2 regions of the Streptacidiphilus rugosus AM-16 genome follow, and region 2 is predicted to be linked to the other one. Evidence: riboswitches for the same ligand, from Rfam matches in the RefSeq annotation. Region 2 holds a riboswitch; the other holds the start of a gene.
The links. A riboswitch is a leader RNA that binds a small molecule or an ion and turns the genes downstream of it on or off. The one in region 2 is predicted to bind guanidine.
Positions count from the first base shown of each region.

Region 1: another riboswitch for guanidine. It lies ahead of BS83_RS29115 (DMT family transporter); the one in region 2 lies ahead of BS83_RS01800 (Ohr family peroxiredoxin).

Region 1 covers NZ_JQMJ01000004.1:4,387,694-4,401,932, reverse strand. Annotated here, with positions in the region: gene BS83_RS29155 (nuclear transport factor 2 family protein) at 1-322, opposite strand, end outside; gene BS83_RS29150 (AAA family ATPase) at 478-3,207, shown strand; gene BS83_RS29145 (SRPBCC domain-containing protein) at 3,288-3,809, shown strand; gene BS83_RS42315 (Ig domain-containing protein) at 4,006-6,039, shown strand; gene BS83_RS29135 (methyltransferase domain-containing protein) at 6,111-6,899, opposite strand; gene BS83_RS45800 (hypothetical protein) at 7,062-7,220, opposite strand; gene pdxR (MocR-like pyridoxine biosynthesis transcription factor PdxR) at 7,268-8,677, shown strand; gene BS83_RS29120 (winged helix DNA-binding domain-containing protein) at 8,687-9,859, opposite strand; guanidine-III (ykkC-III) riboswitch at 9,925-9,983, shown strand; gene BS83_RS29115 (DMT family transporter) at 10,028-10,342, shown strand; gene BS83_RS29110 (ABC transporter substrate-binding protein) at 10,449-11,561, shown strand; gene BS83_RS29105 (LysR family transcriptional regulator) at 11,762-12,703, shown strand; gene BS83_RS29100 (M9 family metallopeptidase) at 12,843-14,239, shown strand, end outside.
Region 2 covers NZ_JQMJ01000001.1:398,728-412,966, forward strand. Annotated here, with positions in the region: gene BS83_RS01780 (SIR2 family NAD-dependent protein deacylase) at 1-132, opposite strand, end outside; gene BS83_RS01785 (protein-ADP-ribose hydrolase) at 129-1,064, opposite strand; gene BS83_RS01790 (nuclear transport factor 2 family protein) at 1,195-1,950, opposite strand; gene BS83_RS41215 (hypothetical protein) at 2,164-2,679, opposite strand; gene BS83_RS01800 (Ohr family peroxiredoxin) at 2,679-3,131, opposite strand; guanidine-III (ykkC-III) riboswitch at 3,206-3,268, opposite strand; gene BS83_RS01805 (hypothetical protein) at 3,691-4,332, shown strand; gene BS83_RS01810 (alpha/beta fold hydrolase) at 5,249-6,079, opposite strand; gene BS83_RS01815 (Ohr family peroxiredoxin) at 6,169-6,582, opposite strand; gene BS83_RS01820 (MarR family winged helix-turn-helix transcriptional regulator) at 6,708-7,181, shown strand; gene BS83_RS01825 (GAF domain-containing protein) at 7,482-8,591, opposite strand; gene BS83_RS01830 (CBS domain-containing protein) at 8,797-9,231, shown strand; gene BS83_RS44905 (DUF1049 domain-containing protein) at 9,358-9,615, shown strand; gene BS83_RS01835 (O-methyltransferase) at 9,696-10,358, opposite strand; gene BS83_RS41220 (hypothetical protein) at 10,628-11,026, opposite strand; gene BS83_RS01845 (methyltransferase domain-containing protein) at 11,154-11,945, shown strand; gene BS83_RS01850 (helix-turn-helix transcriptional regulator) at 12,216-14,239, shown strand, end outside.

The sequences.
Region 1 (14,239 bases), on a different contig from region 2:
GCACGTCGAAGCCGACGACCAGCGCCTCGCCGTCCGCGGGGCCGAGCTCCCAGGTGAAGCGGGCGATGTCGTGGTGGTCGTCGACCGGCCCGCCGAGCCGGAAGACCAGGCCGGGGAACTGGGCCTGGACCGCGCCCAGGGTCGCGTCGATCGCGTCGCGGCCCTCGGCGGCGACCAGCGGGTCGGTGTAGCGGCCGTCCTCGGCCCAGGTCGCGTCGACGAGCGCGCGGCGGGCCGCCGGGTCGGTCTCGTTCCACGCCGCGATGTAGCGCTCGGCGAGCTCCTGCGCGGTGGTGGCGGTGGTGGTGGCAGTGGCGTTCACGGCGGGCTCCTTGACGGTCCGGTGGTCTCTCTCGCTGCGGAGTTCCTGTTCTTTCCGCAGGTCAAAAAGCTACGGATCGGCGGAGGACGCCGAATCAGTCGCGCTTAGGTACTTTCTGCGCGGAGTTGTCAGTGCCTGTAGGTAGGGTGCTGACCATGCTGTACGGACGGGGGGCCGAACAGGCCGTCATCGACGCGTTGCTGCGGGCGGCAGGCGAGGGACGCAGCGGTGTGCTGGTGCTGCGCGGCGAGCCCGGCATCGGCAAGACCGCGTTGCTCGGCCACGCCGCCGCGAGCGCCGCCGAGCGCGGCTGCTCGGTGCTGCGCGCGGCGGGGGTCGAGGCCGAGTCGGATCTGCCCTTCGCCGCCCTCCAACTCCTGCTCGCGCCGGCGCTCGGCGGTCTTTCCGCCCTGCCCGCGCCACAGCGGCAGGCGCTGGAACGGGCCTTCGGGCTCGCCGAGGAGGGCGCGGTCGCGCCGGCCGGGGGTCGGCTGCTGGTCGGCCTCGGCGTGCTGGGGTTGCTGGCCGAGCTCGCCGAGGCGGGGCCGGTCCTGTGCGTGGTGGACGACGTGCAGTGGTGCGATGCCGCCTCCGTGGAGGCTCTGCAGCTGGCCGCCCGGCGGCTGGACGCCGAGGGCGTCGCGCTGCTGCTGGCCGCCCGGGAGGGAGAGGGCGCCCCCGCCACTCCCGGCCTGCCCGAGCTGCGCCTGGGCGGCCTCGACGACGCGTCCGCCGCCGCCCTGCTGGAACGGCAGGCCGCCGGGACGGATGCCCTGACCAGGCGTCAACTACTGGAGCTTGCCCATGGCAACCCGCTGGCCCTGCTCGAACTCCACGCGGCCGAGCAGAGCGGCAGCGACCCGCTGCCGCTCTCCGGTCGGCTCCAGCTGGCCTATCACGGCCAGCTCAGCCGGCTCCCCGCGGCGACGCAGACGCTGCTGCTGGTCGCCGCCGCCGAGGAGACCGGTGAGCTGCCGGTCGTGCTGACCGCCGCGGCGCGCCTCGGCGCCTCCGCCGCCGACCTGCAACCGGCCGAGGAGGCCGCGCTCGTCGCCGTCGACGCGTCGGGGAGGCTGGCCTTCCGGCACCCCCTGCTGCGTTCGGCGGCGCTGAGCCGTGCGCCGCTCGCCCAGCGCCTGGCCGCGCACGCGGCGCTGGCCGCGGCGCTGGCCGGCCGGGATCTCGCCGCGGGCGACACACCGGTCCGGCGCGCCTGGCATCTCGCCCAGGCGGCCTCTGGCCCCGACGAGGAGACGGCCGCCGCCCTCGAACGCGCCGCCGAGCTCGCCGCCCGCCGCGGCGGCCACGCGGGAGCGGCGTCCGCCTACGAGCGCGCCGCGCGGCTCAGCCCCGACCCGGAGCAGGTCACCCGCCGCCTCGTCCAGGCGGCCGAGGCCGCGACGGAGGCGGGGGAGATCGAGCACGCCGAGTCGCTGGCGCAGCGGGCCATGGTGCGCGCGCCGCAGGATCCGGTGATGCTCGCCCATCTGACCTTCATTCAGGGCCTGGCCCAGTTCTGGCGTGGCGCCCCCGAGCCCGCGCACCGGCTGATGCTGGACACCGCCGCGCTGGTCGCCGACGCCTATCCCGGCCCGGCCGCCCGGGTGCTGTTGCAGGCCGTGGACGTGGCCCACTGCCTCGACGAGGCGGCGCTGACGGAGACGCGGCGCAGGCTCGCCGCGCTGTCGATCCCTCCGCAGGACGGCCTCGCGGCCGTCGTGGCCTATCTGCTCTTCGCGCTCGGCGGCGCGCCCGAGGGGGAGCTCCCGACGCTGGCCGGCACGCTCGCCGCCGCGCGGGCCGGCGGCGCGGTCGTGCCCGTCGACCTGGTGCAGGCCTGCGGTGCGGCGCTCACGGCGGGGTTCGACGAGGAGGCGCTGGTCGTCGCGGAGGAGGTGGCGCGGGAGGCCCGGGCGGCCGGCGTCCTCGCGGTGCTGCCGCCCCTGCTGCTCGCACTCGCCGAGAGCGAGCTCTTCCAGGGTCGCCCCGACCAGGCCCGCGCCCACGCGGAGGAGGCGCTGGCGCTTGCCGCCGACATCGGCCAGGTCCAGTGGTCCACGCCGCTGCACAGCCTGCTGGGGTATCTCGCGGCCCAGCGCGGGGACGAGGACGCCTGCCGGTCCGCCCTGCGCGCGGCCGACGCGGAGGCACGTGGCGGCGCGTCCGCGCAGGCCGGCGCGCCCTGGCGGCAGTGGGCCGAGGGGCTGCACGATCTCGGCCAGGGCCGGGCGGAGGAGGCGCTGAAGACCCTGGACGCGCTGGTCAACGGCCCGGACGGGGGCCACGTCCGGGCGCTGCGGGCCGTCCCCGACGCGGTGGAGGCGGCGGTGCGGCTGCGCCAGGGCGCGTCGCAGGCGGAGGCGGTGGAGCGCTTCGCGCGGTGGGCCGAGCGCGGCGGGCGGCCCTGGGCCCGCGCGCTGGTGCTGCGCTGCCGCGCGCTGACGGCGTCGGACGACGACGCCGAGCAGCTCTACCTCGACGCCCTCGCGCTCCACGCCGGGGCGGGGCGCCCGTGGGAGGAGGCCCGTACGGCGCTTCTCTACGGCGAGTGGCTCCGCCGGGCCCGCCGGAAGGCGGAGGCCCGCAGCCCGCTCCGCGCCGCGGCCCGCGCGTTCGACGGGCTCGGCGCGTCGCCGTGGGCGGACCGCGCCCGGGCCGAGCTCGACGCGACCGGCGCGGGCGCGGCCGAGCCGCGGGAGTCCGGTCCGCTGACGGGGCTGACGCCCCAGGAGTCCCAGATCGTCCGGCTGGCCGCCTCGGGCCTGTCCAACCGCGACATCGCCGCCCAGCTCTTCCTGAGCGCGCGGACGGTCGGCTACCACCTCTACAAGGCCTATCCGAAACTGGGCGTCGCCTCCCGCGGTGAACTCGCGGCTCTGCTGTAGTCGCACCTCCCTCAGGCGCGCGGGCGCAACCGGCCCTGTGTCGGCAGGCTCTCAGGTGGGCTCTGGTGGAGAATCGAAGGGTGTCCAGCGAACCTCAGATCGACGGGCAGATCGTCGCCGTCGACGCCGCGCACCAGGCCGTGTGTTTCTACCGGCACTACCCGCACCCCGTCGCGGCCGTGTGGCCCTACCTCTCCCGAGGACCGCTGCTGCGCACCTGGCTCGCCGCCGCGGACCGCCTGGATCCGGCGGAGGGCGGGTCCGTCGTGCTGAGGTGGCTGAACAGCGACGCCGAGGGGCGGACCGCCATCGCGACCGGGACGGTCACCGCCTACGACCCGCCGACGCTGCTCCAGTTGGACCTCGATCCGCACGGACGGGTGCGGTTCGAGCTCACGGACGAGGGTGGCGGTTCCGCGCTCGCGTTCAGCGCGACCCTGCCGTCACCGATCGAGCAGCCCGCGCTGCTGCTCGCCGGTTGGCACGTGCATCTGGACTACCTGGGGCAGGCGCTGGACGGGGGCGAGGTCGACTGGCCGGCCTGGGATCTGACGCGGGAGTGGCAGCCGCTGCACGACGCCTACGAGGCCGCCCTCGGCTGAGACGGGGAAGGGAAGCCCGCTGTGGTAGCCCCTGCCAGCTGGTGGCATGTCACATGTTCCCTGGTCACGCGAAATCGGCCGCGCGGAGGTCTTGACGTGAATACCACGTGACATGTGTCATAGCACTGCTTCGGGTCAGGGCCCCCGGACGCACCGTTCCTTCACGTCCCGTGCATCCCTTCCCGAGAGGACCCCTGTGTCCACACCCCGTCCCCGCCGGCTCTCGTCGGCCAGGCGCGGCCTCGTCGCCGCGCTGGCCTTCGGCGTCGCCGCCGTCGGCATGGTCGGCACCGCCGCCGCGTACACGCCTCCGGTCGCGACCGGCTCGGCCGTCTCGGCCCACCTGCCGCAGCCGACGAAGCCCAAGCCGAAGCCCGCCCCCACGCCACCGAAGGCCACTCCGCAGCGGGCCCACCCCGCGGACGAGGGCTGGATCCAGGTGAACGGCGTCTGGGTGCAGAGCATCGAGACCAAGCCGCAGGTGATGCTGAACCAGCACACCTTCACCGTGCGCAAGGCCGCCGAGAAGGCCGCCGCCGCTGCCGCCTCCGCCGCCGCGACGAAGAGCGCCCAGATCCGCCCGCGCCCCTACAACAACTACGACCTCAACCTCACCTACCGCGGCGGCCAGGACTCGATCGGCGTCACCACCGGTCCGCCGCAGGTCTACCTGGTCTACTGGGGAAGCCAGTGGGGCGCCCAGGGCACCGACCCGGCCACCGGCGACGTCACCCTGAGCGGGGACCCGGAGGGCGCGGCCCCCTACCAGCAGGAATTCTTCAAGGGCCTGGGCAGCGGCACCGACACCTGGTCCAAGGTGCCGACCCAGTACTGCGAGGGGATCGCGGCGGGCAGCGCCTCCTGTCCGGCGGGGGCCAACCACGTCGGCTTCCCGGTCGCGGGCAGGACGCTGGCCGGGGTCTGGTACGACAACGCGGCCGCCGCGCCCGGCGCGGCCACCGAGCCGCAGATCGCCGCCGAGGCCCTCAGCGCCGCGCAGCACTTCGGGAACACCACGCCGAACCAGAACCGCAACGTCCAGTACGTGATCAACACGGTTCCCGGCGCGGACTCCGACCACTGGCAGGAGCTCGGTTACTGCGCCTGGCACACCTTCCAGCGCAGCAGCTACGGCACCGTCGCCTACACGCTGATGCCGTACCTGACCGACAACAAGTACTGCGGCACCAACTGGATCAACGGCGGCCAGCGCGGTCACCTCGACGGCTACGGCATCATCGGCGGCCACGAGTACATGGAGACGATCAGCGACACCAACCCGGTCGGCGCCTGGACGGACGCGACGGGCCAGGAGAACGCGGACAAGTGCTCCTGGATCCCGCAGGGGACGATGGGCGGGCTGTTCAACCTGACGCTCTCGACCGGCGTCTTCCCGGTGCAGACCACCTGGTCGAACTACGACCACAACTGCACGGGCGACGACCCGCTCTTCGCCAACACCTCGCAGGTGCTGCTCACCAAGCCCTGTGACCAGACCCTGCCCACCAACACGCCGATCGACGTCGCAATGCTGGCGTCCGACTCCGCGTCGAGCAGGCTGACCTACGTGGCCTCGGGTCTGCCCGCCGGTCTCTCCATCGACCCGAACAGCGGTCACATCACCGGCAGCACGTCGACCACCGGCTGGCAGTCCGTCACCGTGACCGCGACCGACGCCCAGGGGCACAGCCAGTCGCAGACCTCGTGGTTCGGGTTCTTCAACGGCCCGCAGGTCGGGTGCACCCCGATCGAGCAGCTCAACGACGCGGGCTTCGAGAACGGCAGCTACGACCACACGGTGTGGAACGAGAGCAGTTGGAACGTCATCACCACGGCCACGGCCCACCAGGCGCGCACCGGCAACGGCTACGCGTGGCTCGGCCAGAACACCAGCCAGGACGACTCGATCACGCAGTGGGTCGAGACCACCCCCGGCTACCACCACGAGAACCTCTCGTTCTACCTGGACATCACCGGCACGGCCCCGAGCGGCTCCGCCGCCGACACCCTCTCCCTGGTCCTCTACGACCAGTACTCGGGCAACGAGATCGGCGTGGTCAAGACCTGGTCCAACCAGAACGCGACCAACGGCTACCAGCTGCAGAACCTGGACCTGACCCCGTGGATCACCAACGAGCTCGGCGCCACGGTCGGCATCAAGCTGGTCTCCCACTCCACGACGGGCCAGACCGCCTTCCTGATCGACGACGCCTCGGTGCACCTGACCTGACGTCGGCACAGCACGTGTGAGCGGCCGTCAGGACTCCCCTCGGAGCCTGACGGCCGCTCACCGCGGTCGGCTCAGGGACGGCAGGCCCAGGCGAGGACGGAACGGTTGATCGTGCTGTGGAAGGCGCCGGCGTCGGAGAGACGGCGCTGCTCCCGCAGCAGTTCCGCGGCGCGGGAGCGGTCGAGCAGGCCGCTCGCGCAGGACCGTTCGGCGGCGCGCTCCAAGGACACCATGCGGGACAGGTCCTCCAGGGACGTGTGAACGACGAGCTCGACCTCGATCCGCACCTCGGTGAACCCGCCCTGCACCAGCAGACGGCGCAGGTGCCGTCCGATGTCCCGGTGGGTGATGTCGGCGCCCACCTGGTCGGCCACCGACCGGGCCGCGTGGGCATCGGCCGAGGCCAGGGTGAAGGACGCCCAGTCCGGCTCCAGCAGTGCGACCCGCCCGCCGGGCCGCACCGTGCGGCGCACCTCGCGAAGGACGGCCGCCGGGTTCGCCACGTGCTGGAGCACGCGCTCGATCCGGCAGCCGTCGAAGTAGCCGTCGGGGAAGGGAAGTTCCGCGCCGTCGGCCTGGCCGAGCCGTGCCGGACGGCCGAGCGCGGCGAGACGGTCGCGGGCGGAGGCGAGCATGGCGGCGCTGGTGTCGACGCCGTAGGCGTCCATGCCCGCCTCCTCCAGCGCCACCAGTTCGTGCCCGCCTCCGCAGCCGAGATCCAGTACGCGGCTGCCCGGGTCGAGATCCAGCCCGGAACGCAGCGCCGCCTTGGGGGCGCGCAGGCCGCGGTCGGCGTGGTCGAGGTAGTCCAGCAGCTCGGCGGCCCGTCCGCTGGCGTCGACGTTCGAGAAGGCGTTCAAGGGCGGTCCTTGGTGAGGAGGATCAACGGGAGCACCGAAAGGGGGACTTCACGTCGGTCGGGGGCGGCGCAGGTGCGGTGCGGGCGTCGATCCCGGGCAGGGAGGCCGAAGTGACGTCACGGAGGCAACGGAAACCTTGTCCGTCGACGTCACCGGGCGGGTTCACCCCGGTGTCGGTGCGCGGATGGTGCTGCACGAGTGCTCCTCGGTTCGATGGGTGGTGATGGTCGTCAACCGGCCTGTGTCGAGCGGCGTGCCGAACGGCGTTCCGAGCGGCGTGCCGAGCCCGGACCCCGGGGCCGCGTCGACGATCTCGGTCACAGAGGCACGCTAAGGGCGCGACCGGACCGCCGGTAAGCTCCAGTTCCATGCCTCCTGAGTGGTCCAGTTCCTCGCCCGAGCTGCTGCTGGCCCTCGACCGGACCAGTCGCAGGCCGCTGCTCGCCCAATTGGAGGCGGCGCTGCGGGAGGCGATCCGCACCGGCCGACTGGCGGTCGGCGAGGCGGTTCCCTCCTCGCGCGGTCTGGCCCGCTCGCTGGGCGTCTCGCGCGGACTGGTCCAGGAGTGCTACGCCCAACTGCAGGCCGAGGGCTACCTGGTGACGCGCCCGGGCGCGGCCACCAGGGTCGCGGTCGGGGCCGTCGTCCCGCCGGCCCGGCCGACCGCACCCGCGGTGAAGCCCCGGCTGGTCGCGGACTTCCGCTGGGGCGTGCCGGACCTGGGCTCGTTCCCGATGCAGGACTGGCTCAGGTCCACGCGCGAGGCCTCCCGCACCATGCCCACCGCGCTGCTCGACTACGGGGATCCGCGCGGCAGCGCCCGGTTGCGCGAGGTACTGGCCGGATACCTGCGCCGGGTCAGGTCCGCGGCGGCCGAGCCGGAACACACCGTCGTCTGCAACGGCTACGCCCAGGGCCTCCAGCTCGTGCTGCACGTCCTCGCCGACCGGGGTGTGCGCAAGGTCGCGTTCGAGGATCCCGGCTCGCCCACCACCCTCCGGGCCACGGCCGCGGCCGCGGGCCTCGACGCGGTGCCGGTGCCGGTCGACGGACACGGCCTGGACGTGGACGCGTTGGCCGCGACGGGGGCGCGTGCGGTCGTGGTCACGCCGGCGCACCACTGGCCGACGGGCGTCGTCCTCGCGCCCGAGCGGCGGCTCGCCCTCCTCGGCTGGGCGTCCCGGCACGACGGCTTCGTCATCGAGGACGACTACGACGCCGAGTTCCGCTACGACCGCGAACCGGTCGGCGCCCTTCAGGGGCTGGCTCCCGACCGGGTCGTCTCGATCGGCACCGTCAGCAAGTCACTCGCCCCGGCGCTGCGCCTCGGCTGGCTGCTCTGTCCGCCCGGACTCGCCGAACCGGTCGCACGACGCAAGCACACGAGTGACCGCGGCACGCCCACCCTCGACCAGCTCGCGCTCGCCGAGCTCATCGAGTCCGGGCGCTTCGACCGGCATCTGCGGCGCATGCGCGTCGTCTACGCCACCCGCCGGAGCGCGTTGCTGGACGCCATGGCGGAGCACGCCCCGAACGTCGCGGTCACCGGGCTCGCCGCGGGTTTCCACGCCGTCGCCGAACTGCCTGACCACCTCGACGAGCAGGCGGTCGTGACCGCTGCCCGCCGGCGTTCGGTCGGCGTCTACGGCATGGCCAGGTGCCGCGCGGCGGGGGACGCCGCCCCGCCCAGGCTGGTGCTCGGCTTCGGCGACGTCGGGGAGCGGGCCGTCAGGGAGGGCATCGCCACGATCGGCGACCTGCTGGCGGGTCGCCCGTAGCCCGGGCGGTCACCCCGCGCCGAGCTCGCGTTCCAGCGGGGTCCGGAAGCGCGGGGTGACGCGGGCACCGCCGAGCACCTCGGCGGTGCGGGCCGCCTCCGCCGTGACGGCGGTGACGGCGTCCGTGCCGGCGTCCTCCAGCAGCTTCCAGACCACCGAGCCGTCCGGCGCCTGGCCCCAGCCGCCCACGACACGCCCCGCCCACCAGACGGTCGGGCCGATGTTGCCGGTGCGGTCGAAGAGCCGGTCCGCGTGGGCGGGGTCGGTGTACCAGTCGCGTTCGCGCCAGCCCATCGCGCTCGGGTCCAGCGCGGGCAGCAGCGCCGCTCGGGGAGCGGGCTCGGCGGTCCGCTCCGCGTCGCCCGGCAGGACCCAGCCCTCGCCGCCGGCGACTCCCTCGACGGTCACCCGTTCCGCGCCCACCGCGGCGAGCGCCTTGCGCACCGGGCCGAGCGGCCAGCCGGTCCACCACTTCAGATCCGCCTCCGTGCCCGGGCCGTAGCAGGCGAGCCAGCGGCGGACCAGTTCCGCCCTGGCGTCCGCCGCGGCGAGGTCGGGCCAGGGAGTGCTGCGCACCCAGCGGTAGGCACTGGAGGTCCAGCTGCCCCGCGGCCGGTCCCTGCGGATCCGGTTCTCGGCGGCCAGGACCCGCAGCACCCGCGAGGCGACCGTCTGCACCGCCTCGTACGGCTTCCCCGCGGCGACGGTCACCCGCTCCTGCAGGGCGGGCACGGCCGCGCCGAGCTCCTGCCCGGTCGCCGCGCCCAGCCGGTCCAGCGCGGCGAGCGTCTCCTTCTCGGCGGCGGCCAGCCACGCGGCGTCCCAGCCGCCGCCCTCGCGCAGGAAGTCCAGCAGCTTGGCCCGCTCCTTGGCCGCGATGTCGCGCGCCGTCGACGAGTCGACGACGGGCGCGAGGTCGACGGGCACGACGAAGAGCGTGCGCCGCATGGAGAGCAGCCGTACCAGCGAGACCTCGTCGTACAGCGCCTGCTCCACCCGTCCGACCGCCTCCGCGCCCGGCACCTCCAGCCGCGCGGCGACCGAGAGATGGACCGTCGCGGCATCGGTCGCGTGCAGGCCCAGCAGCGCGTCGGCCACCGCCAGCGGCGTCTCCCTTCGCGCGAGCTGCCGCGCGGCGATCCGGTTCCTTCGTTCGGCAAGGTCCAGCCTCGGCAGCGCCATGGGCCCCAGCCTAGCCACAAGGCCCCTGATCCTGGCCGTGTTACGGTCGATGCGGCGGAGGTCGCGGACAGCGTGCCCCGCCCCGGACGAGCGCGTCGTACCCGGTCGGACAAGACGGCGCAGCAAGAGCGGTGAGGTTCGCCGCCCCCTACTGCGAGAGGTCGCGTCATGGCCTGGCTGGTCCTGCTCGTCTCCGGTGTGCTTGAGACGGTGTGGGCGGTCGCCCTGCAGGCGTCCAAGGGTTTCTCCCGTCCGCTGCCGAGCGTCGTCTTCGGCGTCACGGTCCTGCTGAGCATGGCCGGTCTCTCCTACGCCCTGCGCACGGTCCCGCTGGGCACGGGCTACGCCGTCTGGGTGGCCGTGGGCACCCTCGGCACCGCCGTCTACGGGATGCTCGCCCTCGGCGACCCGGTGAGCCTGCCGCGCCTGCTCTTCCTCTCGATGATCATCGGTGGCGTGGTGGGTCTCAAGACGGTCCACTGAGCGCCCCTGACCCGGCCGGACCTGCCCGCGACCGCGGATATCCGCTTGCCGGTCGGCTCCGGTGATCGATGCAATGGCGGACATCGTCGCAAGGGAGACCACGCACATGCCTACGCCCTCACCGTCCACCGAGCCGCACCGCCCTGACGGCGCGTCCGTCCGCATCGGCGTCCTCGCCCCGCTCACCCGGCCCGGCTGGGCCGAGTCGGGCCGGCACCTGCTCGCCGGGCTGGAACTCGCCGCACGTGAGGTCAACGAGGCCGGCGGGATCGAAGGCCGCCCGCTCGACCTGGTGGTCCGCGACACGGCGGCCGATCCGCAGCGGGCCGTCGCGGCCGTGGACGAGCTGGCGGCGCTCGGTGCGGCGGCCCTGGCGGGGGAGTACCACAGCGTGGTCGCCCGGGCCGTCGCCGCCCGCGCGGACGCGCTCGGGCTGCCGTTCCTCTGCTCCTCGGCGGTGATCGACGCGCTCACCGAGCAGCCGACGGAGTGGGTCGCGCGGATCGCCCCCGCCCAGTCCCACGGCTGGCGCGTCTACGCGGACTTCCTGCTCGCCGCAGGCCGCACGCGGGTCGCCGTGGCGACCGAGCCGAGCGTCTACTGGGCGTCGGGGGCCGGCATCCTTGGTGAGCACCTGGCTCGGCGCGGCGGCACCCTCGTCGAACTGGACGCGCGCGCTCTCGACCCCGCGGCCCTGTGCGACGAGCTCGTCGCACAGGAGGCCACCGCCCTGCTGCTCCTGGTCGGCCATCCGGAGCCCGCCGTCCCGATCGTGCGGGCCGTCCGCCGCGACGGGCGTCTCGCCGGGCTGCTCGTCGGCGCCCCTGCGGGGCAGCCGGAACTCACGGAGTGGGCGGAGCTGCTGGGCGACGACGGCGCCGGGGTCCCCTTTCTCCGCTACCTGCCCGAGCGTCTCGGCCCGCGCGGCGCACGGGTCGCGGCGGCGCTCGGGGAGCAGCTGGGCACGGCCCCGTCGTTCGTCGCCTTCGAGGGCCACGACACGGTCACCGTTCTCGCCGAGGTGCTGAGATCCCACGGTGCCGACCGGACGCGCATCGCCGAAGCCTGGCCGAAGGTCGCCGTCGAGGGCACCCGTGGGCTGATCCGCTTCTCCCGCGCGCCGGGCGTCAGCGCCTGGCAGTGGGCCTGGGCTCCCGTCGCCGTCGCCGACAGGGACCCGGCGGACCCGGCTCGCTTCCGGGTCCTGCACCGAGGCTGAGCGCCCCCGCCGCTGCCCTCGGGCCGACAGGAGCGGCGGTCGGCCCTCCCGCTGCGTTGCCTGCCGACCACGGAGGTCCGGCCACCGATTCCGTATGCTCCCCGACGTCCCCGATCCGTCGCCGGTTTCCGTGACCGGGGCCCCTTCCCTACCGTCTCCCTTCATGGGGGTTGCCGACGGGGGACGGGGAGGGAACGCCGATGGAACTGGAACTGCGGCACCTGCGGGTGCTGTGCGCGATCGCCGACGCGGGCAGTGTCGGGCGCGCGGCGGCGGTGCTGGGGCATTCGCAGCCGGCGATCAGCACGCAACTGCGCAGGATCGAACGCTTCCTCGGCGAGCCGCTCTTCGAACGCCGGGCGTCCGGCGTGGCGTTGACGGAGTACGGCATGGAGGTGCTGGGGCAGGCGAGGGACGTGCTGGCGCGGGCGGACGCGATCGGCAGCCGCCCGCAGGCCGGCGCGGGGGCGGTGCGGCAGACGCTGCGCCTGGCGGCCACCAACTCCTCGATCCTGTCCGGCACGGTGGTACGGGCCAGGAGCCGGATGCCCGACGTCGCGCTCACCGTCAGCAGTGTCTACGCCTCCTCCACGATCGTGGAGCTGCTGGAGCGCGGTGAGGTGGACGCGGCGATCGCGGCCGACTACCCGGGGCTGACGCTGCGTCACTCGGACGCGGTCGCGCACCGCGGGATCGTGACCGAGCCGTGCTTCGTCGCGCTGCCGGCCCGGCACCGCCTGCGCTACCAGTCGGAGGTCTCCCTCGCCGACCTCGCGCAGGACGCCTGGTTCGTGACCCCGGACGACGGCGCGGGCTGGCCCGGCGTGTTCTACGAGGCCTGCGAGGCCGCCGGGTTCCGCCCGGCGGCGGTGCACGAGTTCATCGGCGACCGGCTGCAGCTCCAGGCGATGATCGCCGACGGACTCGGCGTCTCGCTGGTGCAGGCGACCCTGCGGCCGATCGCCGACGTCCTGGTCAAACCGCTGACCGGCACCCCGGTCTGGTGCCGGTACGTGCTGGCCTGGCGCCGTGACGGCGTGGCCGAGCAGGTCGTGGAGAGCCTCTTCGGCGCCGCCACGGCCGCGCACCACGACCTGCTCTCCCGCGCGCCGCACTTCCAGGCGTGGGCGTCAGGGACGTGAACACGGGGCGGCGTGTTATGGCACACGGAGCAAAGTGCTATGTCACACGGTATTGTGACGGCGGGTCCGTGCTGGAAGTGTCCCTGCCACGCCTCAGCACCCCTCCCTTGAGGCGCATCTGCCCGTGAATGGAGTAAGGATGCGCTACCGCTCCACCCTGCCCGGACTCGTGGCGAGCGGCCTCGCGGCCGCCGTCGCGCTCGCCGGATTCCTGACGCCGCCGGCCGCCGCGGCCACCTCGGCCCGGACGCCGCGAACCGCGGCCGCCCCGGCCGCCTCGGCCCAGCGGCTCGCCCGCACCCCCGCGCCGCTCGGCAGGAACACCGGCGGGTCGGAGCAGCCCGCCGTCCAGCCCGGCAGGACGGACCACTCCCACCTGCGCCCGCAGAGCCCGTCGAAGGCGCAGACCGCCGCCCATGCCGGGGTGCACGCCCGGCTGACGGCCCGCGCCGCCGCGGCCTCCTGTACCCCGGCGGACTTCGGCGGCCGGACCGGCGCGGCGCTGGTCTCCTTCGTCGAGGCCTCCTCGACGGACTGCATCAACACGCTCTTCGGCCTCACCGGCACCGACGCCGGCAACGTGTTCGACGAGTCGCAGATGCTGACCGTCGCCGACGCCTTCACCGCCGCCGCCCCGGCCTACCCCGGCGACGACTCCACCGGCGTCTGGCAGCTGGTGCTCTTCCTCCGGGCCGGCTACTACGTGCAGTTCAACAACAGTGCCGCGGTGGGGAGTTACGACGCCTCGCTGACGGCCGCCACGCAGGCCGGCATGGACGCCTTCTTCGCCGACCCGCACTCCGCCGACGTCACGGCCGCCAACGGCGGAGTGCTGGGCGACGTGATCACCCTCACCGACAGCGCCGACGACCAGGCCCACTACCTGGACGTCTACAAGCGCATCCTGACCGCCTTCGACAGCAGCAGCTACGACGCCACCGGCACCATGACCCCGGCCGTCAACAACGTCTTCACCCCGCTGTGGCGCGGCAACTGGAACCCGGACTTCGTCAGCGCCGTCACCGCGGACCCGAGCGTCATCGACACCCTCGACGCCTTCGCACTGAACCACACCGCCCTGCTCGGTACCGGCGACTCCTACGTCGACGCCAACGCCGGCAACGACCTGGCCCGCTTCACCGGCCAGACGGCGCTGCAGCCGAAGGTCAGGCCGCTGGTCAAGGGGGTGCTCAACGCCACCGCGATGACCGGCCCGACCGCGCCGCTGTGGGTCGCCGTCGCCTCGCAGGCGAACTACTACGACGCCGCGAACTGCGGTTACTACGGCGTCTGCAACCTGCCCGCCCAGCTCACCGCGGCGGTGCTGCCCATCACGCACGCCTGCGACTCCACCCACACCATCCAGGCGCAGTCCCTCAGCGCCGCCGACCTCGCCGCGGCCTGCACCAGCGTGCTGAACGAGGACGCCTTCTTCCACAACGTGGTCAAGGACAACGGGCCGATACCCGGCCAGTACGAGTCCACGGTGAAGCTGGTCGTCTTCGCCAGCCGGAACGACTACCAGACCTACGCCGG
Region 2 (14,239 bases):
GTAGCCGGCGGCGGCGCTCAGCCCGGCTCCTGAGGTGATCAGCACACGGTCGGCCTCGTGGAGCCAGGTGCGGACCGTCTCGGCGATGTGCTCCGGGTCGGTCGGGGAGGGGGTGGCAACGGGGCGGCTCACGGGGCTGGGTCTCCTTCGCTCAGGGCGCGGACGTAGGCGGCGTGGTCGTCGTCGCCGTACACGTTGAACACGACACGGTCGAGACGGCCGGGATGTGTCTCCAGCCAGTCCGCGACTGTCTGCAGGGCCAGGCGCGCGGCGGCGGGCTTGGGATACCCGAACATGCCGGTGCTGATGGCGCAGAAGGCCACGGTGCGGATGGTGTCGATCTCCGCGGCCAGCTCCAGGCAGGCCCGGTAGCAGGCGGAGAGTTGTACTTCGTGGTCGGGCCCGGGAAGGCCGTTGACGATGGGTCCGACTGTGTGCAGGACATAGGCCGCGGGCAGGTGGTAACCGCGGGTGATCTTCGCGGTGCCGGTCGGCTCGTCATGGCCTTGCAGAGCCATGATGGTGTGGCAGTCCTCCCGCAGCGCGGGGCCGGCGGCGCTGTGGAGGGCGTTGTCGATGCACGGGTGTTCGGGGACGAAGCAGCCGAGCAGCGCCCGGTTGGCGGCGTTGACGACGGCGTCGGCGGCGAGCCCCGTGATGTCCCCCCGCCACAGCGCGGTCTGCCCGGCGGCCCGGTAGGGCGTTTCGGGGAACTGCGCGGCGATGGAGGGCAGTTTGACGGCTTTGGTGATCTGTCGGTGCTGCCGCTCACCGGTCAGCAGCGCGTCGAGGATCTCGACGGTCTGCGCGGGCAGCGGACCCGGTTCCCGGATCGTGAGGACGGCGCGCAGGAGCGGGAGGGCTCGCGCGGTGCCGCGCTCGTCCGCGTCTTCCGGGCGCAGGCCGGCTCGCGCGACGGCCGGATCCTGGGCGAGCAGGCGCAGCGCGCGGCGGGCGAGATCGGACGGCTCACCGGCCGCGGCGGGGGCGGCGGCGGGTCGGTACGGCTCGTCCAGAGAGACGGCGCTGCGGTAGGCCGCAAGCGGCAGCGCGCGGGTGTCCACGGGGTAGTACTCCTGATCGTGCGGGTTCCTGCCGGGCGGCCGGGCGTGCCCGGAAGAGGGGAACGACGCGCGCCGTGCCGTCGGTCGGTGCGGACGGCACGGCGGCGCGTGGGGTGCGGTTGTTCGCCTGTCAGAACAGACCGTTGCCGTGCGGCAGTTCGGCGGGGATCGGGGCGATGACGTCCCAGTGCTCGACGATCTTGCCGTCGGCGACCCGGAACAGGTCCCAATAGGCGACCGGGGTGCCGAACTCGCCCTCGGACTGCACCAGCACGAAGTCTCCCTCGGCGATCACCCGGTGGATGGTCTTGTACACGAGGTTCTTGTCCTGCTCGGCCCAGCGCGCGGCGGCGGCACCGAACCCGTCCAGGCCGTCGCCGGCCTCCGGGTTGTGCTGGTGGTAGGACTTGGTGGAGATGAAGTCGGTGAGCACGGAGTAATCGGCGCCGACCAGGACCTTCTGGGCGAACTCGGTGACCAGGGCCCGGTTGGCTTCGGTCTTTTCAGGTGCGGTGGCCAGGGCCGGGCCGTCGGTCTGGGTGCGTCCGCTGACGGTCTCCTCGACCAGCGGCGTCAGCGCGTCCCAGTGCTCGGCCAGCTTGCCGTCGGCGACCCGGAACAGGTCGAAGCCGACCAGCGGGGCCGGGCCGAAGCCGTGGTACGTGCCGTGCAGGGCCACCAGGTCGCCGTCGGCGATGACCCGGGCACCCTCGTAGCGGAACCCGTCCGGAAGCGAGGAGACCAGGGCGCGCAGCGCCTCGGGGCCGTCGGCGGCCAGCGAACTGTGCTGGACGTAGTCGGCGGCGACCCAGAGGTCCACGGCCGAGGGGTCCTTCTCTCCGAAGAGGGCCCCGGCAGCCTGGAGGACCAGGTCCTTGTTGTCCATGACATCTCCCGCTGTGCGATGACGCGGCGGACGAGCGTCCGCTTGCTCTCTCCATCGTCGGTGCCCGCCGCGAAGGCACAAGATCGCAACCGGAAAGATGATGGTCAGAAACGGACAAGGAGGTGGATCAGTCCAGCTCTGCCGCCGACACCGCGGGTCGTTCGGCCCGCGGCCGCGACCGCTTCGAAGGGGCCGCCTTCGAAGCGGTGGCCGTCAAGGCGGTGGCCCGATCTGATCCCGGACGACATCGGGGTCCCGGGTTTCAGGATCGGACCCGGGAGCCGTGGTCAACAGGTAGGTTCCGCTCCTGCCGTCGACATGGACGACATGCCGCCCCACCCGCACCACCTGACAGCCTTCGGCGCGCCAGGAGCCGGTCTCGCCCTCGCTGCCGGGCAGCGGCGTCCAGATCTCAAGGAAGGTGCTTCCGTCAAGGTTCGATCCGGTCTCGACCAGGTTCTCCCCGTCCCAGCACAGGCTGCCCACGTCGTCGCCCGGTTCACCCACCTCGTGGTGGAACCGGACCTGAGACCCGTCGAAGGATGTGGTCCCCGCGAAGCCGCGACTGTCCGCGTACACGTTTCCGACCTGCAGCCAGACGGCCTCGGCTTCCTCCAGCAGCTGACCGCCGTTGCGGCTGATCCCGAGCCGCCGCCAGGCGCCGCGCGCGGAGGGACCCACCACCACTGCGGCAGGGGAGCCGTCCGTTCCGGAGGGCAGCCGCGTCATCAGCCCTCGTCTCCGACCTCGTCCGCGTCGAGCGCCACGAGCGACAGCGGAATGTTGCCCCGTACCGCCTGGGAGTACGGGCAGGTGGCGTCGGCCTTGTGCAAAAACGGCAGCAGGTCGGCGGGCTTCCAACCAGGAACGGCCACCGAGAGCGTCACCGCCAGGCCGTAACCGGCAGACGTGGCAGTCGTGCCCAGCTCCACCTGGCAGGTGACCCGCGCGGTGGTGGCGTCCAAACTGCTGTCCCCGGCCACCTCGGCCAGCGCGGACCCGAAACACGCCGCGAATCCGGCGGCGAACAGCTGCTCCGGGTTGGTGGCCTCCGGAACCCTCTTGCGGGGCGGCGCCAAGCGTGCGGTCAGCCGCCCGTCATCGGTGACGACGGTGCCGCTGCGGCCCCCGAGGGCCTTCGCGGTGGCGGTGTACAAGGTCCTGGTCAGCTCAACGGTCACGTCGGTCTTCCTTTCACGAGACGCCGACCCGATCCACCACGGAGCGGGTCTGTCCAACGCCACGAGGGCGGCGCGGTGCGTCGTCGTGCATAACCGGGTACGGCGCGTCTCGTCCGGGGCCGACATCCGGCCACCGCTCACCCTACCCAATCTGATCCGGACAACGGCGACCGAAACGGCGCGTACGAGTACATGACAAGCGTGCGTTCACCAGCCGTTCGCCGGCCCGCCCCCGGTGCGCAGGGCAGGCGACCCCCGGCCACGAGACGATGCCGGACGCCCCCGTGAGTGACGGGTAGTTCGCAGAAGCAGGAGTCGCCACGGGATCCCTCCAAGGCGTGGGCAGGTCTGCGAAGCAGGCATCGGCCCGCTCGCGCCGGCCCGGGGTCGCGTCCCGGTTTCAGTGTGCGCGTTGCCCCTCCGGGGCCAAGGCCGGACACGCGGGAGTCAGTCGTGTGGCCGTAGGCCGCAGCCTTGTGAGTGAGGGACCTCGGATCCTCGCGCTATGGACGAGTGCGGCAGAAGGGCACCATGATGCTCAGCCTACTGACTGGTAATCATGGAGATGCCGATGACGGACCATGCCCGCCAAGCCCTGCTGCTTCTACGCGATCCGGGTCTGTTCCAGTGGTACGTGGTCCCGCTGCTGCTGATAGTCATTTACATCTACGCCGCCGAGGTACAGCGCCGGAACTGGAGCATTCCTCTGGCCGGGCTGGCCCTGTGGGGCATGGACTGGTTCAACGAGATCTGGAACGCCCTCGTCTCCCATTTCACCGGTCGGGCACCCGTCTGGGGCGCGGTCGGGAAGACGGCCTACCAGATCCTGATCGGCCTCAACATCGAGATCTGCTTCATGTTCGCCATCATGGGAGTCGCGGCCGCGAAGATGCTTCCGCCCGATCCGGCCAAGCGTGTGCTGGGGGTCCCCAACCGATGGCTCCTTGCGGCGGTGAATGCCGCGCTCTCGGTCGGAGTGGAACTGCTCTTGCACGCGGCAGGGGTCCTTACCTGGGACTGGCCCTGGTGGCAGGCCGGTTGCCCCTATCTCATCTGGCTGGTCGGCTATCTCCCCTTCTTCGTCGTCTGCTTCTGGGTGCACGACATGAAACGAGTCTCGACGAAGGTGGTGACCGTTGGTGCCATCTTCGCCGTGGACGCGGCAGCGCTCGTGGTCTTCGGATCCTTGGGGTACCTCTGAGACTGGGTGCACCCATCGGGGCGGGCGGGTCAGGAGGGTGTCACGAGCCACCTGTTGTGGTCATCGCCGGCTGTATCGTCGCGGCGGGAGCAGGTACCGGAGGGGTGGCGGGCGTGTAGGCCGGTGCCACGGGGGCAGCTTGCTGGGGCAACGGCGCCTGTGGTGCCGCCTGCGACGGCGGTGATGGCTGAGGTGCTGGGGGCGTCGGTGCGGTTGCCCGAGGTGGCGGCGGGGGAGATGCCGGGACGCTCGGTGAGACCACCGGTGCGGCGGGGGCCCGGGGCGGTGTGGCCGTCCGGGTGCCTGCAGACACAGAGGCGTGGCCGGTGGGCGCGTTTGCCGACGGTGGCCCGGTCCGTACGGCGTCCTTCGCGGTCGGACGCGGACTGACGGGTCCGGCTGCGGCCGTCCGGCTTGGGTTCGCACCCGTCCTGCCACCGGGCGTTCGGCCGGGTGCGGCGGGCACCGACACGAGCCCCGTGTTCGGCTGGGAGTCGCTTTTCGGCGTGTGTGCGTAGGCCAGGCCCAGTCCGAAGGTCGTGGCGCCGGCGGCCACGCCCAGGCCGAGTGTGCTCAGGGTGACCCGGCGCAGCGCGGTGCGGCGGCGGGACACCTGTGCCTGGCGAAGGGCCCGTCCGCTGCGGGCGACGACAACCGTACGCTGCATCAGCTGACCTCTCCTGAGCGATGGCATGGCCGTGGCGGCATCGTCCGTCCTTGGATCCTCGGTGAACTGCCCGATGGGGCAGTCGGGCGTGCGTTCTGGGGGGTCCGCTCGGATTGGGCCGCTCGGTCGCCGATGCGCCGATCGAAGTGGCGCCGGGAGTGATCGCGGCCCGGTGCGCCCGGTGCCAGCGCGCCCACCTGGTGCTGGTACCAGGTGGGCGCGCCGTGCTGGGGGGACCGCCTGGGCGGGTTACTTCTGCGTGCTGCGGGCGGCGTCGATGATGAGGCCGGCGACCATGTCGGGGTGGGAGACGGCTGCGGCGTGGGAGGAGTTGATCTCGATGGTGTGGGCGTGGGCGCGCTTGGCCATGAAGCGCTCGGCGGCCGGCGGGATGGTCTTGTCGGCGTCGGCGACGAGGTACCAGCTGGGGATGGTCTTCCAGGCGGCGGCCGCGCTCTTGTCGGTGAGGGCGGTGGCGTCGATGGGCCGCTGGGTGGCGGCCATGACGGCTGCGGTGGTGGCCGGGACGTCTCCGGCGAAGGCGGCGCGGAACTTGTCGGGGTTGACGTACAGGTCGGTGCCGCTGGTGCCGTCGGCCTTGGGGTAGGACACGTTGGTCAGGGCGGTGGGCAGCTGGCTGCCGGCGAACTTGCCGAGGATGTCGTTGGCGCTCTCGCCCTTGTCCGGGGCGATGGCGGCGATGTAGACGAGGGCCTTGACCTGGGGGTCGCCGGCCGCCGCGTTGGTGATGACCTCGCCGCCGTAGGAGTGGCCGACCAGCACGATCGGGCCCTGGATGCTGTGCAGGACGCTGGCGAGGTAGGCCGAGTCGCTCGGCAGGCCACGCAGCGGGTTCGCCGGGGCGACCACCTTGTAGCCCTGCTGCTGCAGGTCCTTGATGACACCGTCCCAGCTGGAGGCGTCGGCGAATGCGCCGTGGACGAGGACCACGGTGGGCCGGGCGGTGGTGCCGGCCGAGTCGGGGCCGGGGGAGGCGGCTGACGCGTGGGTGCTCAGGAATGCGGTGGCGCCGAGAGCTGCGGTCAGGCCGAATGCGGTGGCGGAACGGCGGATCTTCATGAGAGGTGTCCTTGCAAGCGGGGCGTGGGGGTGGGGGTTTAAAACTCTTTCGGGCCCTGGCGGAGAGTCAGGGGCCCGCAGATGAGGTGTTACTCGATGACGAGCTGCACCGGGATGTTGCCGCGGGTGGCCTTGGAATAGGGGCAGAACGCGTGGGCGGTCTCCACGAGGGTCTTGCCCTGGTCACCGTGGAGGTGGTCGGGAAGCTCGACGCGGAGGGTCACCGCGAGGCCGAAGCCGGCGTCGGTGTCCTTGCCGATGCCGACCTCGGCGGTGACGGAGGCGTCCTTGGTGTCGATCTTGGCTTCGCGGCCGACGGCGGCGAGTGCACTGGCGAAGCAGGCGGCGTACCCGAGTGCGAACAGTTGCTCGGGGTTGGTCCCCTGGCCGTTGCCGCCGAGGGCGACCGGGAGGCCGAGGGCCAGGTCCAGGGTGCCGTCGGTGCTGGCGGCGCGGCCTTCGCGTCCGTTGGCGGTGGCTGCGGCGACGTAGAGCGGGTCCACGAGGTCACCTTTCGTCTTCGGGGCGGTCCGTCCGCCGTACGAACACGATAGTTGCATACAATTAAATCGTGCGCAAGGTAATCGGGTGCGATGAAAATGAAGGCTCGCGTCGTACCATCGGCAGCATGAGCCAACACCCCGCGCCGCCTGCTGCTCCCGTCGACCTCGACCAGCTCCAGCTCGACGGGCTCCTCTGCCTCGCAGTCCACTCCACGGCGCGTGCTTTCGACCGGGTCTACCGCCGCCTGCTGGAGGACCTGGACCTGACGTACCCCCAGTACCTGGTGATGGCAGCGCTGTGGCGGCACGGCCCGCTCCCGGTCAAACGGCTGGGCGAGTTGCTGCGCCTCGACTACGGCACCATGTCACCGCTGCTGAAGCGGCTCGAGGCCGCCGGCCTGGTCGCGCGCCGACGGGACCCACGCGACGAGCGGTCCGTCCTGGTCGAGCCCACTGCCGAAGGCACTCGACTTAAGGACCGGGGGAGGGAGGTGCCCTTGCGCCTCGCCCGGGCCACCGGCCTCACCTCGCAGCAGGCGGCCGATCTGCACGCCCAGCTCGCGCACCTCACGGCTGCGCTCGACGCCTCCACGGCCTGACGGGCCAGGGCGCGGCAGGGACACGGGGCAGGCGTCGCGAGCCGTCGTCCGCACGGGAGATGCTCCGGGGCCGTGACCGGGATGCGGCCTTCCATGGCGCGTACACGTCTATTACCGTGGAGTAGCCCGAGGGGCCGCTTCCCCCAGCGGACCCCAGACCGGGCTGTGCTGACGCGTCAGCACGGTGCGGGCCACTGCTACCCCCGTGGTGGCTCGCACCATCGGACGATCGCGCCCGCCTTCCCTCGACACCGCCCGGCAGAGGCGGAAGCCCCTCGCGCCGAGATCACCGGCGGCGGGCTACGGCTCTTCGGCGGCGCGGCGGCGGGAGGCGATTTCCAGTGCCAGCGCCGCGTGGTCGGCGAACGCCTGCAGAGGCGTCGTCTCCTCGGGTGTGAAGGGATGGCCTCCCGTGCGACGGGCGATCAGGAGGACGCCGCGGGGCTGGCAGGTACCGCTACCGAGCGGGGCGGCGACGGCGGGGCCGAAGCCCTGCCAGCGCGGCAGTCCGGTGATGATGCGGGGGTCCTGGCTCACATCCGTGCTGGTGGCCGTGCGGCCCCCGGTGAACGCGGCCCCCAGGAAGGTTCCTTCCAGGGGCAGCAGCAGGCCGCGGTGCTCCTCGGCGTCCAGGCCTTCGGCGTACTGCACAAAGAGGCCGTGTCCGGGAGTGGGCAGCGGTACCGCGATGGCTCCCAGGTCCGCCGCGAGGATCTCCAGGCAGGCCCGGACCAGGTCGCCGAGCACGTTCTGCTCGGGGGTGCCGGACAGCAGACGGCAGGTGATCCTGCTGCTGGCCTGCAGCCACCGGTCGCGCACCCAGGCCGTCCGGTGCAGGCGGGCGTGGTCGATTGCGACCCCGGCGGCGGCGGCGAGGACCCGCAGCACCGACTCGTCCTCGGCGTCGAACGGGGTGCCCCCGTGCTTCTCGGTGAGATAGAGATTGCCGACGATCTCGTTGCGAATCCGGATCGGGGTGCCGAGGAAATCGTGCATGGGCGGGTGATGGGTGGGGAATCCCACGGACGCCGGATCGGCCGTGAGGTCGAGGAGGTGCAGTGGCTCGGGCTGGCTCAGCAGCCCACCGGGGACGCCGTGCCCGGACGGGAACGGTCCGATCGCCGTCACCTGAGCGGCGGTAACTCCCGTGAAGAGGAAATTGGTCAGCTTCCGGTCGTCGCCGACCACGCCCAGGGCGCCGTAGCGGGCGTCCACCAGCGCCGCAGCGGACTCGACGATCTGCTGCAAAGCGGTGTCTAGCTCGAGCGCCGGTCCCAGTGACAGGACAGCTTCCAGGAGGCTGCGGAGCCGGTCCCTGGTGCCGCGTGCCTGGTCCAGGCGTGTCTGCAGCTGTGCCGACAGCCGGTCGGAGCGCAGCTGTGAGAACTTCGGCGACGGCTCCTCCGGCATGGCCTCCTCCGCCGCTGTGGTCGGTCCACCCTGAAGCCAGATTAGTCCTACCGGACGGCACCGGCGGGGTCCGTCGCCGGCGGCTGCTTCCGTCGAGCGGCGCGGAGGGCGCCTGCCTAAGGTGAGAGCGACGGCTACCGGACCGGACGATTCGACCGCAGCCGAGCGGTCGGACGGCTCCGCGCCCCGTCGTGGGAGGTCAGCCATGACCAGTGCACGTGACGTGATGCACGCAGGCGCGTTCTGCGTGGGTGAGGACGAGTCCCTTCTCGACGCAGCCCGGATGATGCGCGACCAGGGCGTGGGGGCGCTCCCGATCTGCGGGCAGGACCAGAAACTCAAGGGCATCATCACCGACCGCGACATCGTCATTCGTTGCCTGGCCGAGGGCAAGAACCCCACCTCCATGAAGGCCCGCGAACTCGCCGGGCACCTGCACTGCGTGCGGGCGGACGACGACATCGACACCGTGCTGCGCAAAATGGAGCAGCACCAGATCCGCCGCATCCCCGTGATCGACGGCGACCGTCTCGTCGGCATGATCAGCGAGGTCGACCTGGCCACCGGACACCGCGAGGGACAGCGACTCACCGACGAGCAGATCCTGGAGTTCATGGACAAGATGTACGTCAAGGCCTAACCCCTGCTGACGGCTCCGTGCCGGTCCCGGCCGGCGACTGAAGGGGGCCCGGCCGGGACCGGCACGGGGCTGGATGGCTGTCCTTTGGGGCGATCCGTTCGCCCCTCTGATGCGCAGACTCGGGGCATGGCGAAGTGGTCATGGGATGCCCGGGGCGCGACGGTGGCGGGTGTCACCGTCAGTGTTCGTGCGCTCCTCGCTGCGGCGACCGGATCCGCGGTCGTGTGGTTCGTGCTGATGAACACCGCAATGGTGGACATCCACCTGTGGGGCGTCTGCACGGTCAGGGTGCGGCTATGGGCGCTGCTCGCCGGGCTCCCGCTGGCCGGGGCCATCGGCTGCTCGCTGATCAGGCGCCGGCTGGGGGGTTCGCGAAGTGAGTAGCCAGGAACTGAGGCTGCCGCACCGGGGCGTACTCCGGCCGGACCAACGCTGGTCGAACCGGCCGGGGCGCGGTGGTGGGTTCACGGCCGCCTGAACGCGAGTGTCATTCCGTCCGCCACGGTGAGCAGCACCGCGTCGACCCGCGCATCGGATCTGACGATGTCGTTGAACGCCTGGATGGCGGCCGCGTCGCCGACCGCCCAAGAGTTCACGACCTCCCCCGAGTACAGCGTGTTGTCGATGGCGATGAGCCCGCCCGGGCGGGTGCGACGCACGATTTCCTCCCAGTAGACCGGATAGCTGATCTTGTCGGCGTCGATGAACGACATGTCGATCCATGGCTCGTCGGGCAAGGACCGAAGCGTTTCCACCGCTGGCGCCAGCCTGAGATCGATCTTTTTTGCGACGCCCGCCTCGGCCCACGCCTCGCGGGCCACATCGGTCCATTCCCGGGAGATGTCGCAAGCGGTCAACTTCCCGTCCTCAGGCATGGCCAAGGCCATGGACAAGGCGGACAGGCCGGTGAAGGTCCCCACTTCGACGATTCTGCGGGCACCGGTCAGCCGGACCAGGAAAGCCAGAAAGGGCGCTTGCTCGGGAGCGATCTGCAGACGTGGGACCTCGGGGAAGCGGCTGCGGGTGGCCTCGACGAGATGCTGCTGCACAGGATGAAGCGACGGGTTGTGGCTGAGGACGTAGTCGTAGAGCTCGGGTGTGAGAGGAGGACCCTTGGGCTCGGCCATCACTGTTCCCTTCTCTGCATCTTCTGTCCCGGGCGAAGCACGGGGCTGCCTTGGACTGCAATCCCCCTCCGTGTTGTCCGAGTATGTCCGGTGAATCCGCTCCGCTTCGCCGGGCATGAACATGACCGGTAGTGGGGCAGCGGACCGAGGCGCCGAACCTGTGCCCCTGCCGCCACTATCAAGGCTGTCCAGCATGCGCGGCGCGGCTGCCGCCGGGCTCCGTGGCACGGGAAGACCGACGAGGCGGGGACCTCAGACGGGTTCCGATCTCAGCGCCCGATCTGCTCCAGACGGCGGAACCGGGCCGCGGACCAGGTGGCGTCCAGCGACACGAGGCTGACACCGTGCCAGCCCAGTTCGACGAAGGCGGGCATGAGGGTGTCGCGGCCGAGGTCGCTGACGCCGCCCTTGCGGTAGGCGATCCAGATCTTCGCCTGGTCGGGCGCGGACGCCAGCACGGCGGGAGCATCGCGGTGCAGTTCCACCGTGTCCTCGGCGAACAGCACGATCACGTCCGCGGGCTCTCCGCTGCCGCCGCGAGGCGTGAGCTGGAGGATGGTACCGGTCGGCAGGGGAGTGAGTACGGGCGGTTCGCTGTCCGGCGCGTTGACGACGGTCAGCACGGATCCGGGTTTGACCCCGACCTTCTCAGCTGCTGTTTTCGGCATGCGGGGCTCTCTCTGCTCTGCTTTTCTGCGGGAGGGGCGGTGGCGGTGGGGTGGCGGCCCAGGGGTGGAGGAGGCCGCCGGGCCGTGTTCAGGTGGGAAGGACTCACCGAGACATCTTGGAGTGGCAATGAGCTCCGTACGCTGGGATCCCGGGCAATACCTGCGTTTCGCCAACGAACGTACTCGACCGCTGCATGACCTGCTGGCTCGGGTCCCCGTACTTCCCCGCGAACCGGCTTCCACGATCTTGGACATGGGGTGCGGGCCGGGCAATTCCACACAGGTGCTTCGGCGGCGCTGGCCCGAGGCACGGATCATCGCGGTCGACAGCTCGACCGACATGCTCGCCGCCGCCCGAACAGCGGGTGAGCCGACCGCCGACTACGTGCTCGCCGACGCCCGGCAGTTCGATGTCGCCGCCGTGATGCCCGACCTGATCGTCAGCAACGCGATGCTGCATTGGGTCCCCGACCACCGCGAGCTCCTTCTCCGCTGGGCGGCCGCTCTGCGTCCGGGCGCAAGCCTCGCTGTGCAGGTTCCCGGTAACTTCACCGCGCCGAACCACACCCTGCTTGCCGGGCTCACCCGCACGCGGCGCTGGAACAGGGTCCTCAGCGGGATCATGGATGGATTCAGCGTCATCGAGCCGGCCGAGTACGTGGAGACCCTGGCCGGCGCCGACTGCACGGTCGACGCCTGGGAGACCACCTACAGCATTTTGCTCTCCGGCCCCGACGCTGTCCTCGAATGGGCGATGGGGACCGGTCTGCGGCCCGTGCTCACCCGGCTGGACGACCCCGAAGAACGGGACCGCTTCCTTGCGGCATACAGCGCCCTGCTGCGCGATGCCTACCCGGTTGGCCCGCATGGCACCGTCTTTCCGTTCCGGCGGATCTTCGCCGTGGCCACCCGCCGATAGCCGATAGTGCCCTGGGCGGGACGCGGCCGCGGCGCCCAGGGGGCTGTTGCCGCACTCGGATGAACGGCGGCCACGCCTGCCTCTTCCGGCCGGAGACTGAGGGGGCGGGTGCCGCGGATGCGCCGGCCAAGAGCGCGGAATACCCTCGAAAGGAGTTTGCAAGATGGCGGTGATGCAGTGCCCACACATGGCGTGCCTGCGCGTCCAGGTAGTCCTGCATCCGACGGGCCGGCCGGGCATGTACCCGTGCCAGGGGATGAGCCGTCCGGGGTGGACTTGCCAAGGGCGTCGTGGTGGGGCACGGAGTTCGTCGGGCGGGGCGCTGAACTGGCCCAGTTGGATCACTGTGCGGCGCAGGCCGTGGGTGGCGTCCCCTGGGTCGTGGCCCTGGAGGGTGAGGCGGGAATCGGCAAGACCGCGCTGGTCCGCTACTTCCTCGGCCACAGCGGTCACAGCTTCCGGACCTGCTGGGCTTCCGGCGACATGGCCGAAATCGACCTGTCCTACGGAGCCCTCGATCAGCTTCTGCGCCAGCTTCCGCCCGGCACGCCCGGCCTGCGGGAGCTATTGGCAGCCCTCGGCCCACGCGCCACACCCATAGCCGTCGGAGCCGACCTTCTGGCCGTGCTCGCCGCCGCGAGCGACGACAAACCCTTGGCCCTCGTCCTCGATGACCTTCCGCTGGTCGACCATCTGTCTCGTCAGGTCCTCGCCTTCATTCTTCGCCGCCTCTGGAGCGAACCCATCCTCCTCGTCGCCACCGCCCGCACCAACGACGGCGACCGGCAGGGCATCACCGAGCCGGATACCACCAAGCGCGCCCATGGCAGGGACGGCGCCACGTCGGCCACCGGTGCGGTCGCCTTCGACGGCGCTGCCACGGTGAACAGTGGCCTGCTCGGCGACCATTGGAGCAGTCTGTGGCGAAGCGTCGAGCATGTCACGACCCTGCACCTCACGGGCTTGGCCGCCGCCGAGACCGACGGTGTGGCCGAAGCCGCCGGCGCGACCAGCTTGAGCCGCGCAGCCCTTGACCGTCTCTGGCAGCACACCGGCGGTCACCCGCTCCACCTGCATTCGCTCCTCACCGAAGTACCCAGAGCCGCACTGGCCGACATGGGCCGGCCGCTCCCCGTCCCCTCTACCCTGGGTGCGGTCGTCCAGCAGACCCTCAACCACCTCCCCGCCGATGCCCGCCACCTCGTGGAAGCACTCGCCGTACTCGACACCTCGGTGCCACTGACCCTGGCCGGCCAGCTCGCCGCCGTCGACGACCCCACCCGTGCGCTCGGACCGCTTCTGGCCGCAGGGTTGGTCTCCTGGGACCCCACCGATCCCATCCCCCCTCTGCAAATCCACCACTCGCTCCAGCGCGACGCTATCTATCAGGCCATCAGCCCCGTCCGACGGGTGGTTCTCCACGAGGCGGCCGCCGGCCTCGTCCCCCCCGACCAGGCATGGGCCCACAAGGTGGCCGCTGCGACGGCCACTGATCCTGATCTCGCCGACCAACTCGCGCAGGAGGCGGCCCGGCAAGCAGCCGACTCGCGCTTCGAACGGGCCAGCACTTTGGAGCTGTGGGCAGCTGACCTCTCACCCGCCCGCGACGGCTACGAAGCACACCTACTCGCAGCCACCGCCTATCTCCTCGGGGGCTACGCCTACAAGCGTGCGAGTACGCTGCGCAGCGCCCTCGAAGGCTGTGCGCCTACCCCCCTGCGCGATACGCTCCTTGGTCAACTGGCATCCATGTTCGGGGATTTCCCCACCGCCGAACACCACTTGACGCGCGCCCTTGCCGCTTCCCGCGACGAGGAGACCACGCTCCTGGCGGAAATCTTCCTGGGCGCGTTCCACGTCCTGCAAGTCGAAGGAGCCAAGGCCATCCCGATCCTGCACCACGCACTCCAACGGCTGCCAGCCGACAGCCCTGACGCCTACTACGCCTGGGGGCGGCTCGGCACCTCCGTGGGCTACACTGAGGGTCCCGCCGCTGGCCTGCGCGTCTTCGCTGAGGCCCACCTTCCCGACGCTGCGGCTAGTGTCCCGCCCAGTGCCAGCGCTGTTCTGCGGTACCGCGGCACCCTGCGGGTGCGAGCCGGCCGACTCCAGGCCGGCTCCGACGACCTCACCACCCTCATCGCACGGGAACAGACCACCGATGGCATTCCCATCTACGTGCTGGAGTACTACCTACTCGCCTTCGCGCGCTACCTCGCCGGATACTGGGACGACGCCCTGATCCGCGCTGATCAAACCGTGCTCGTAGCCGACACCACCGGGCAGTATTGGGG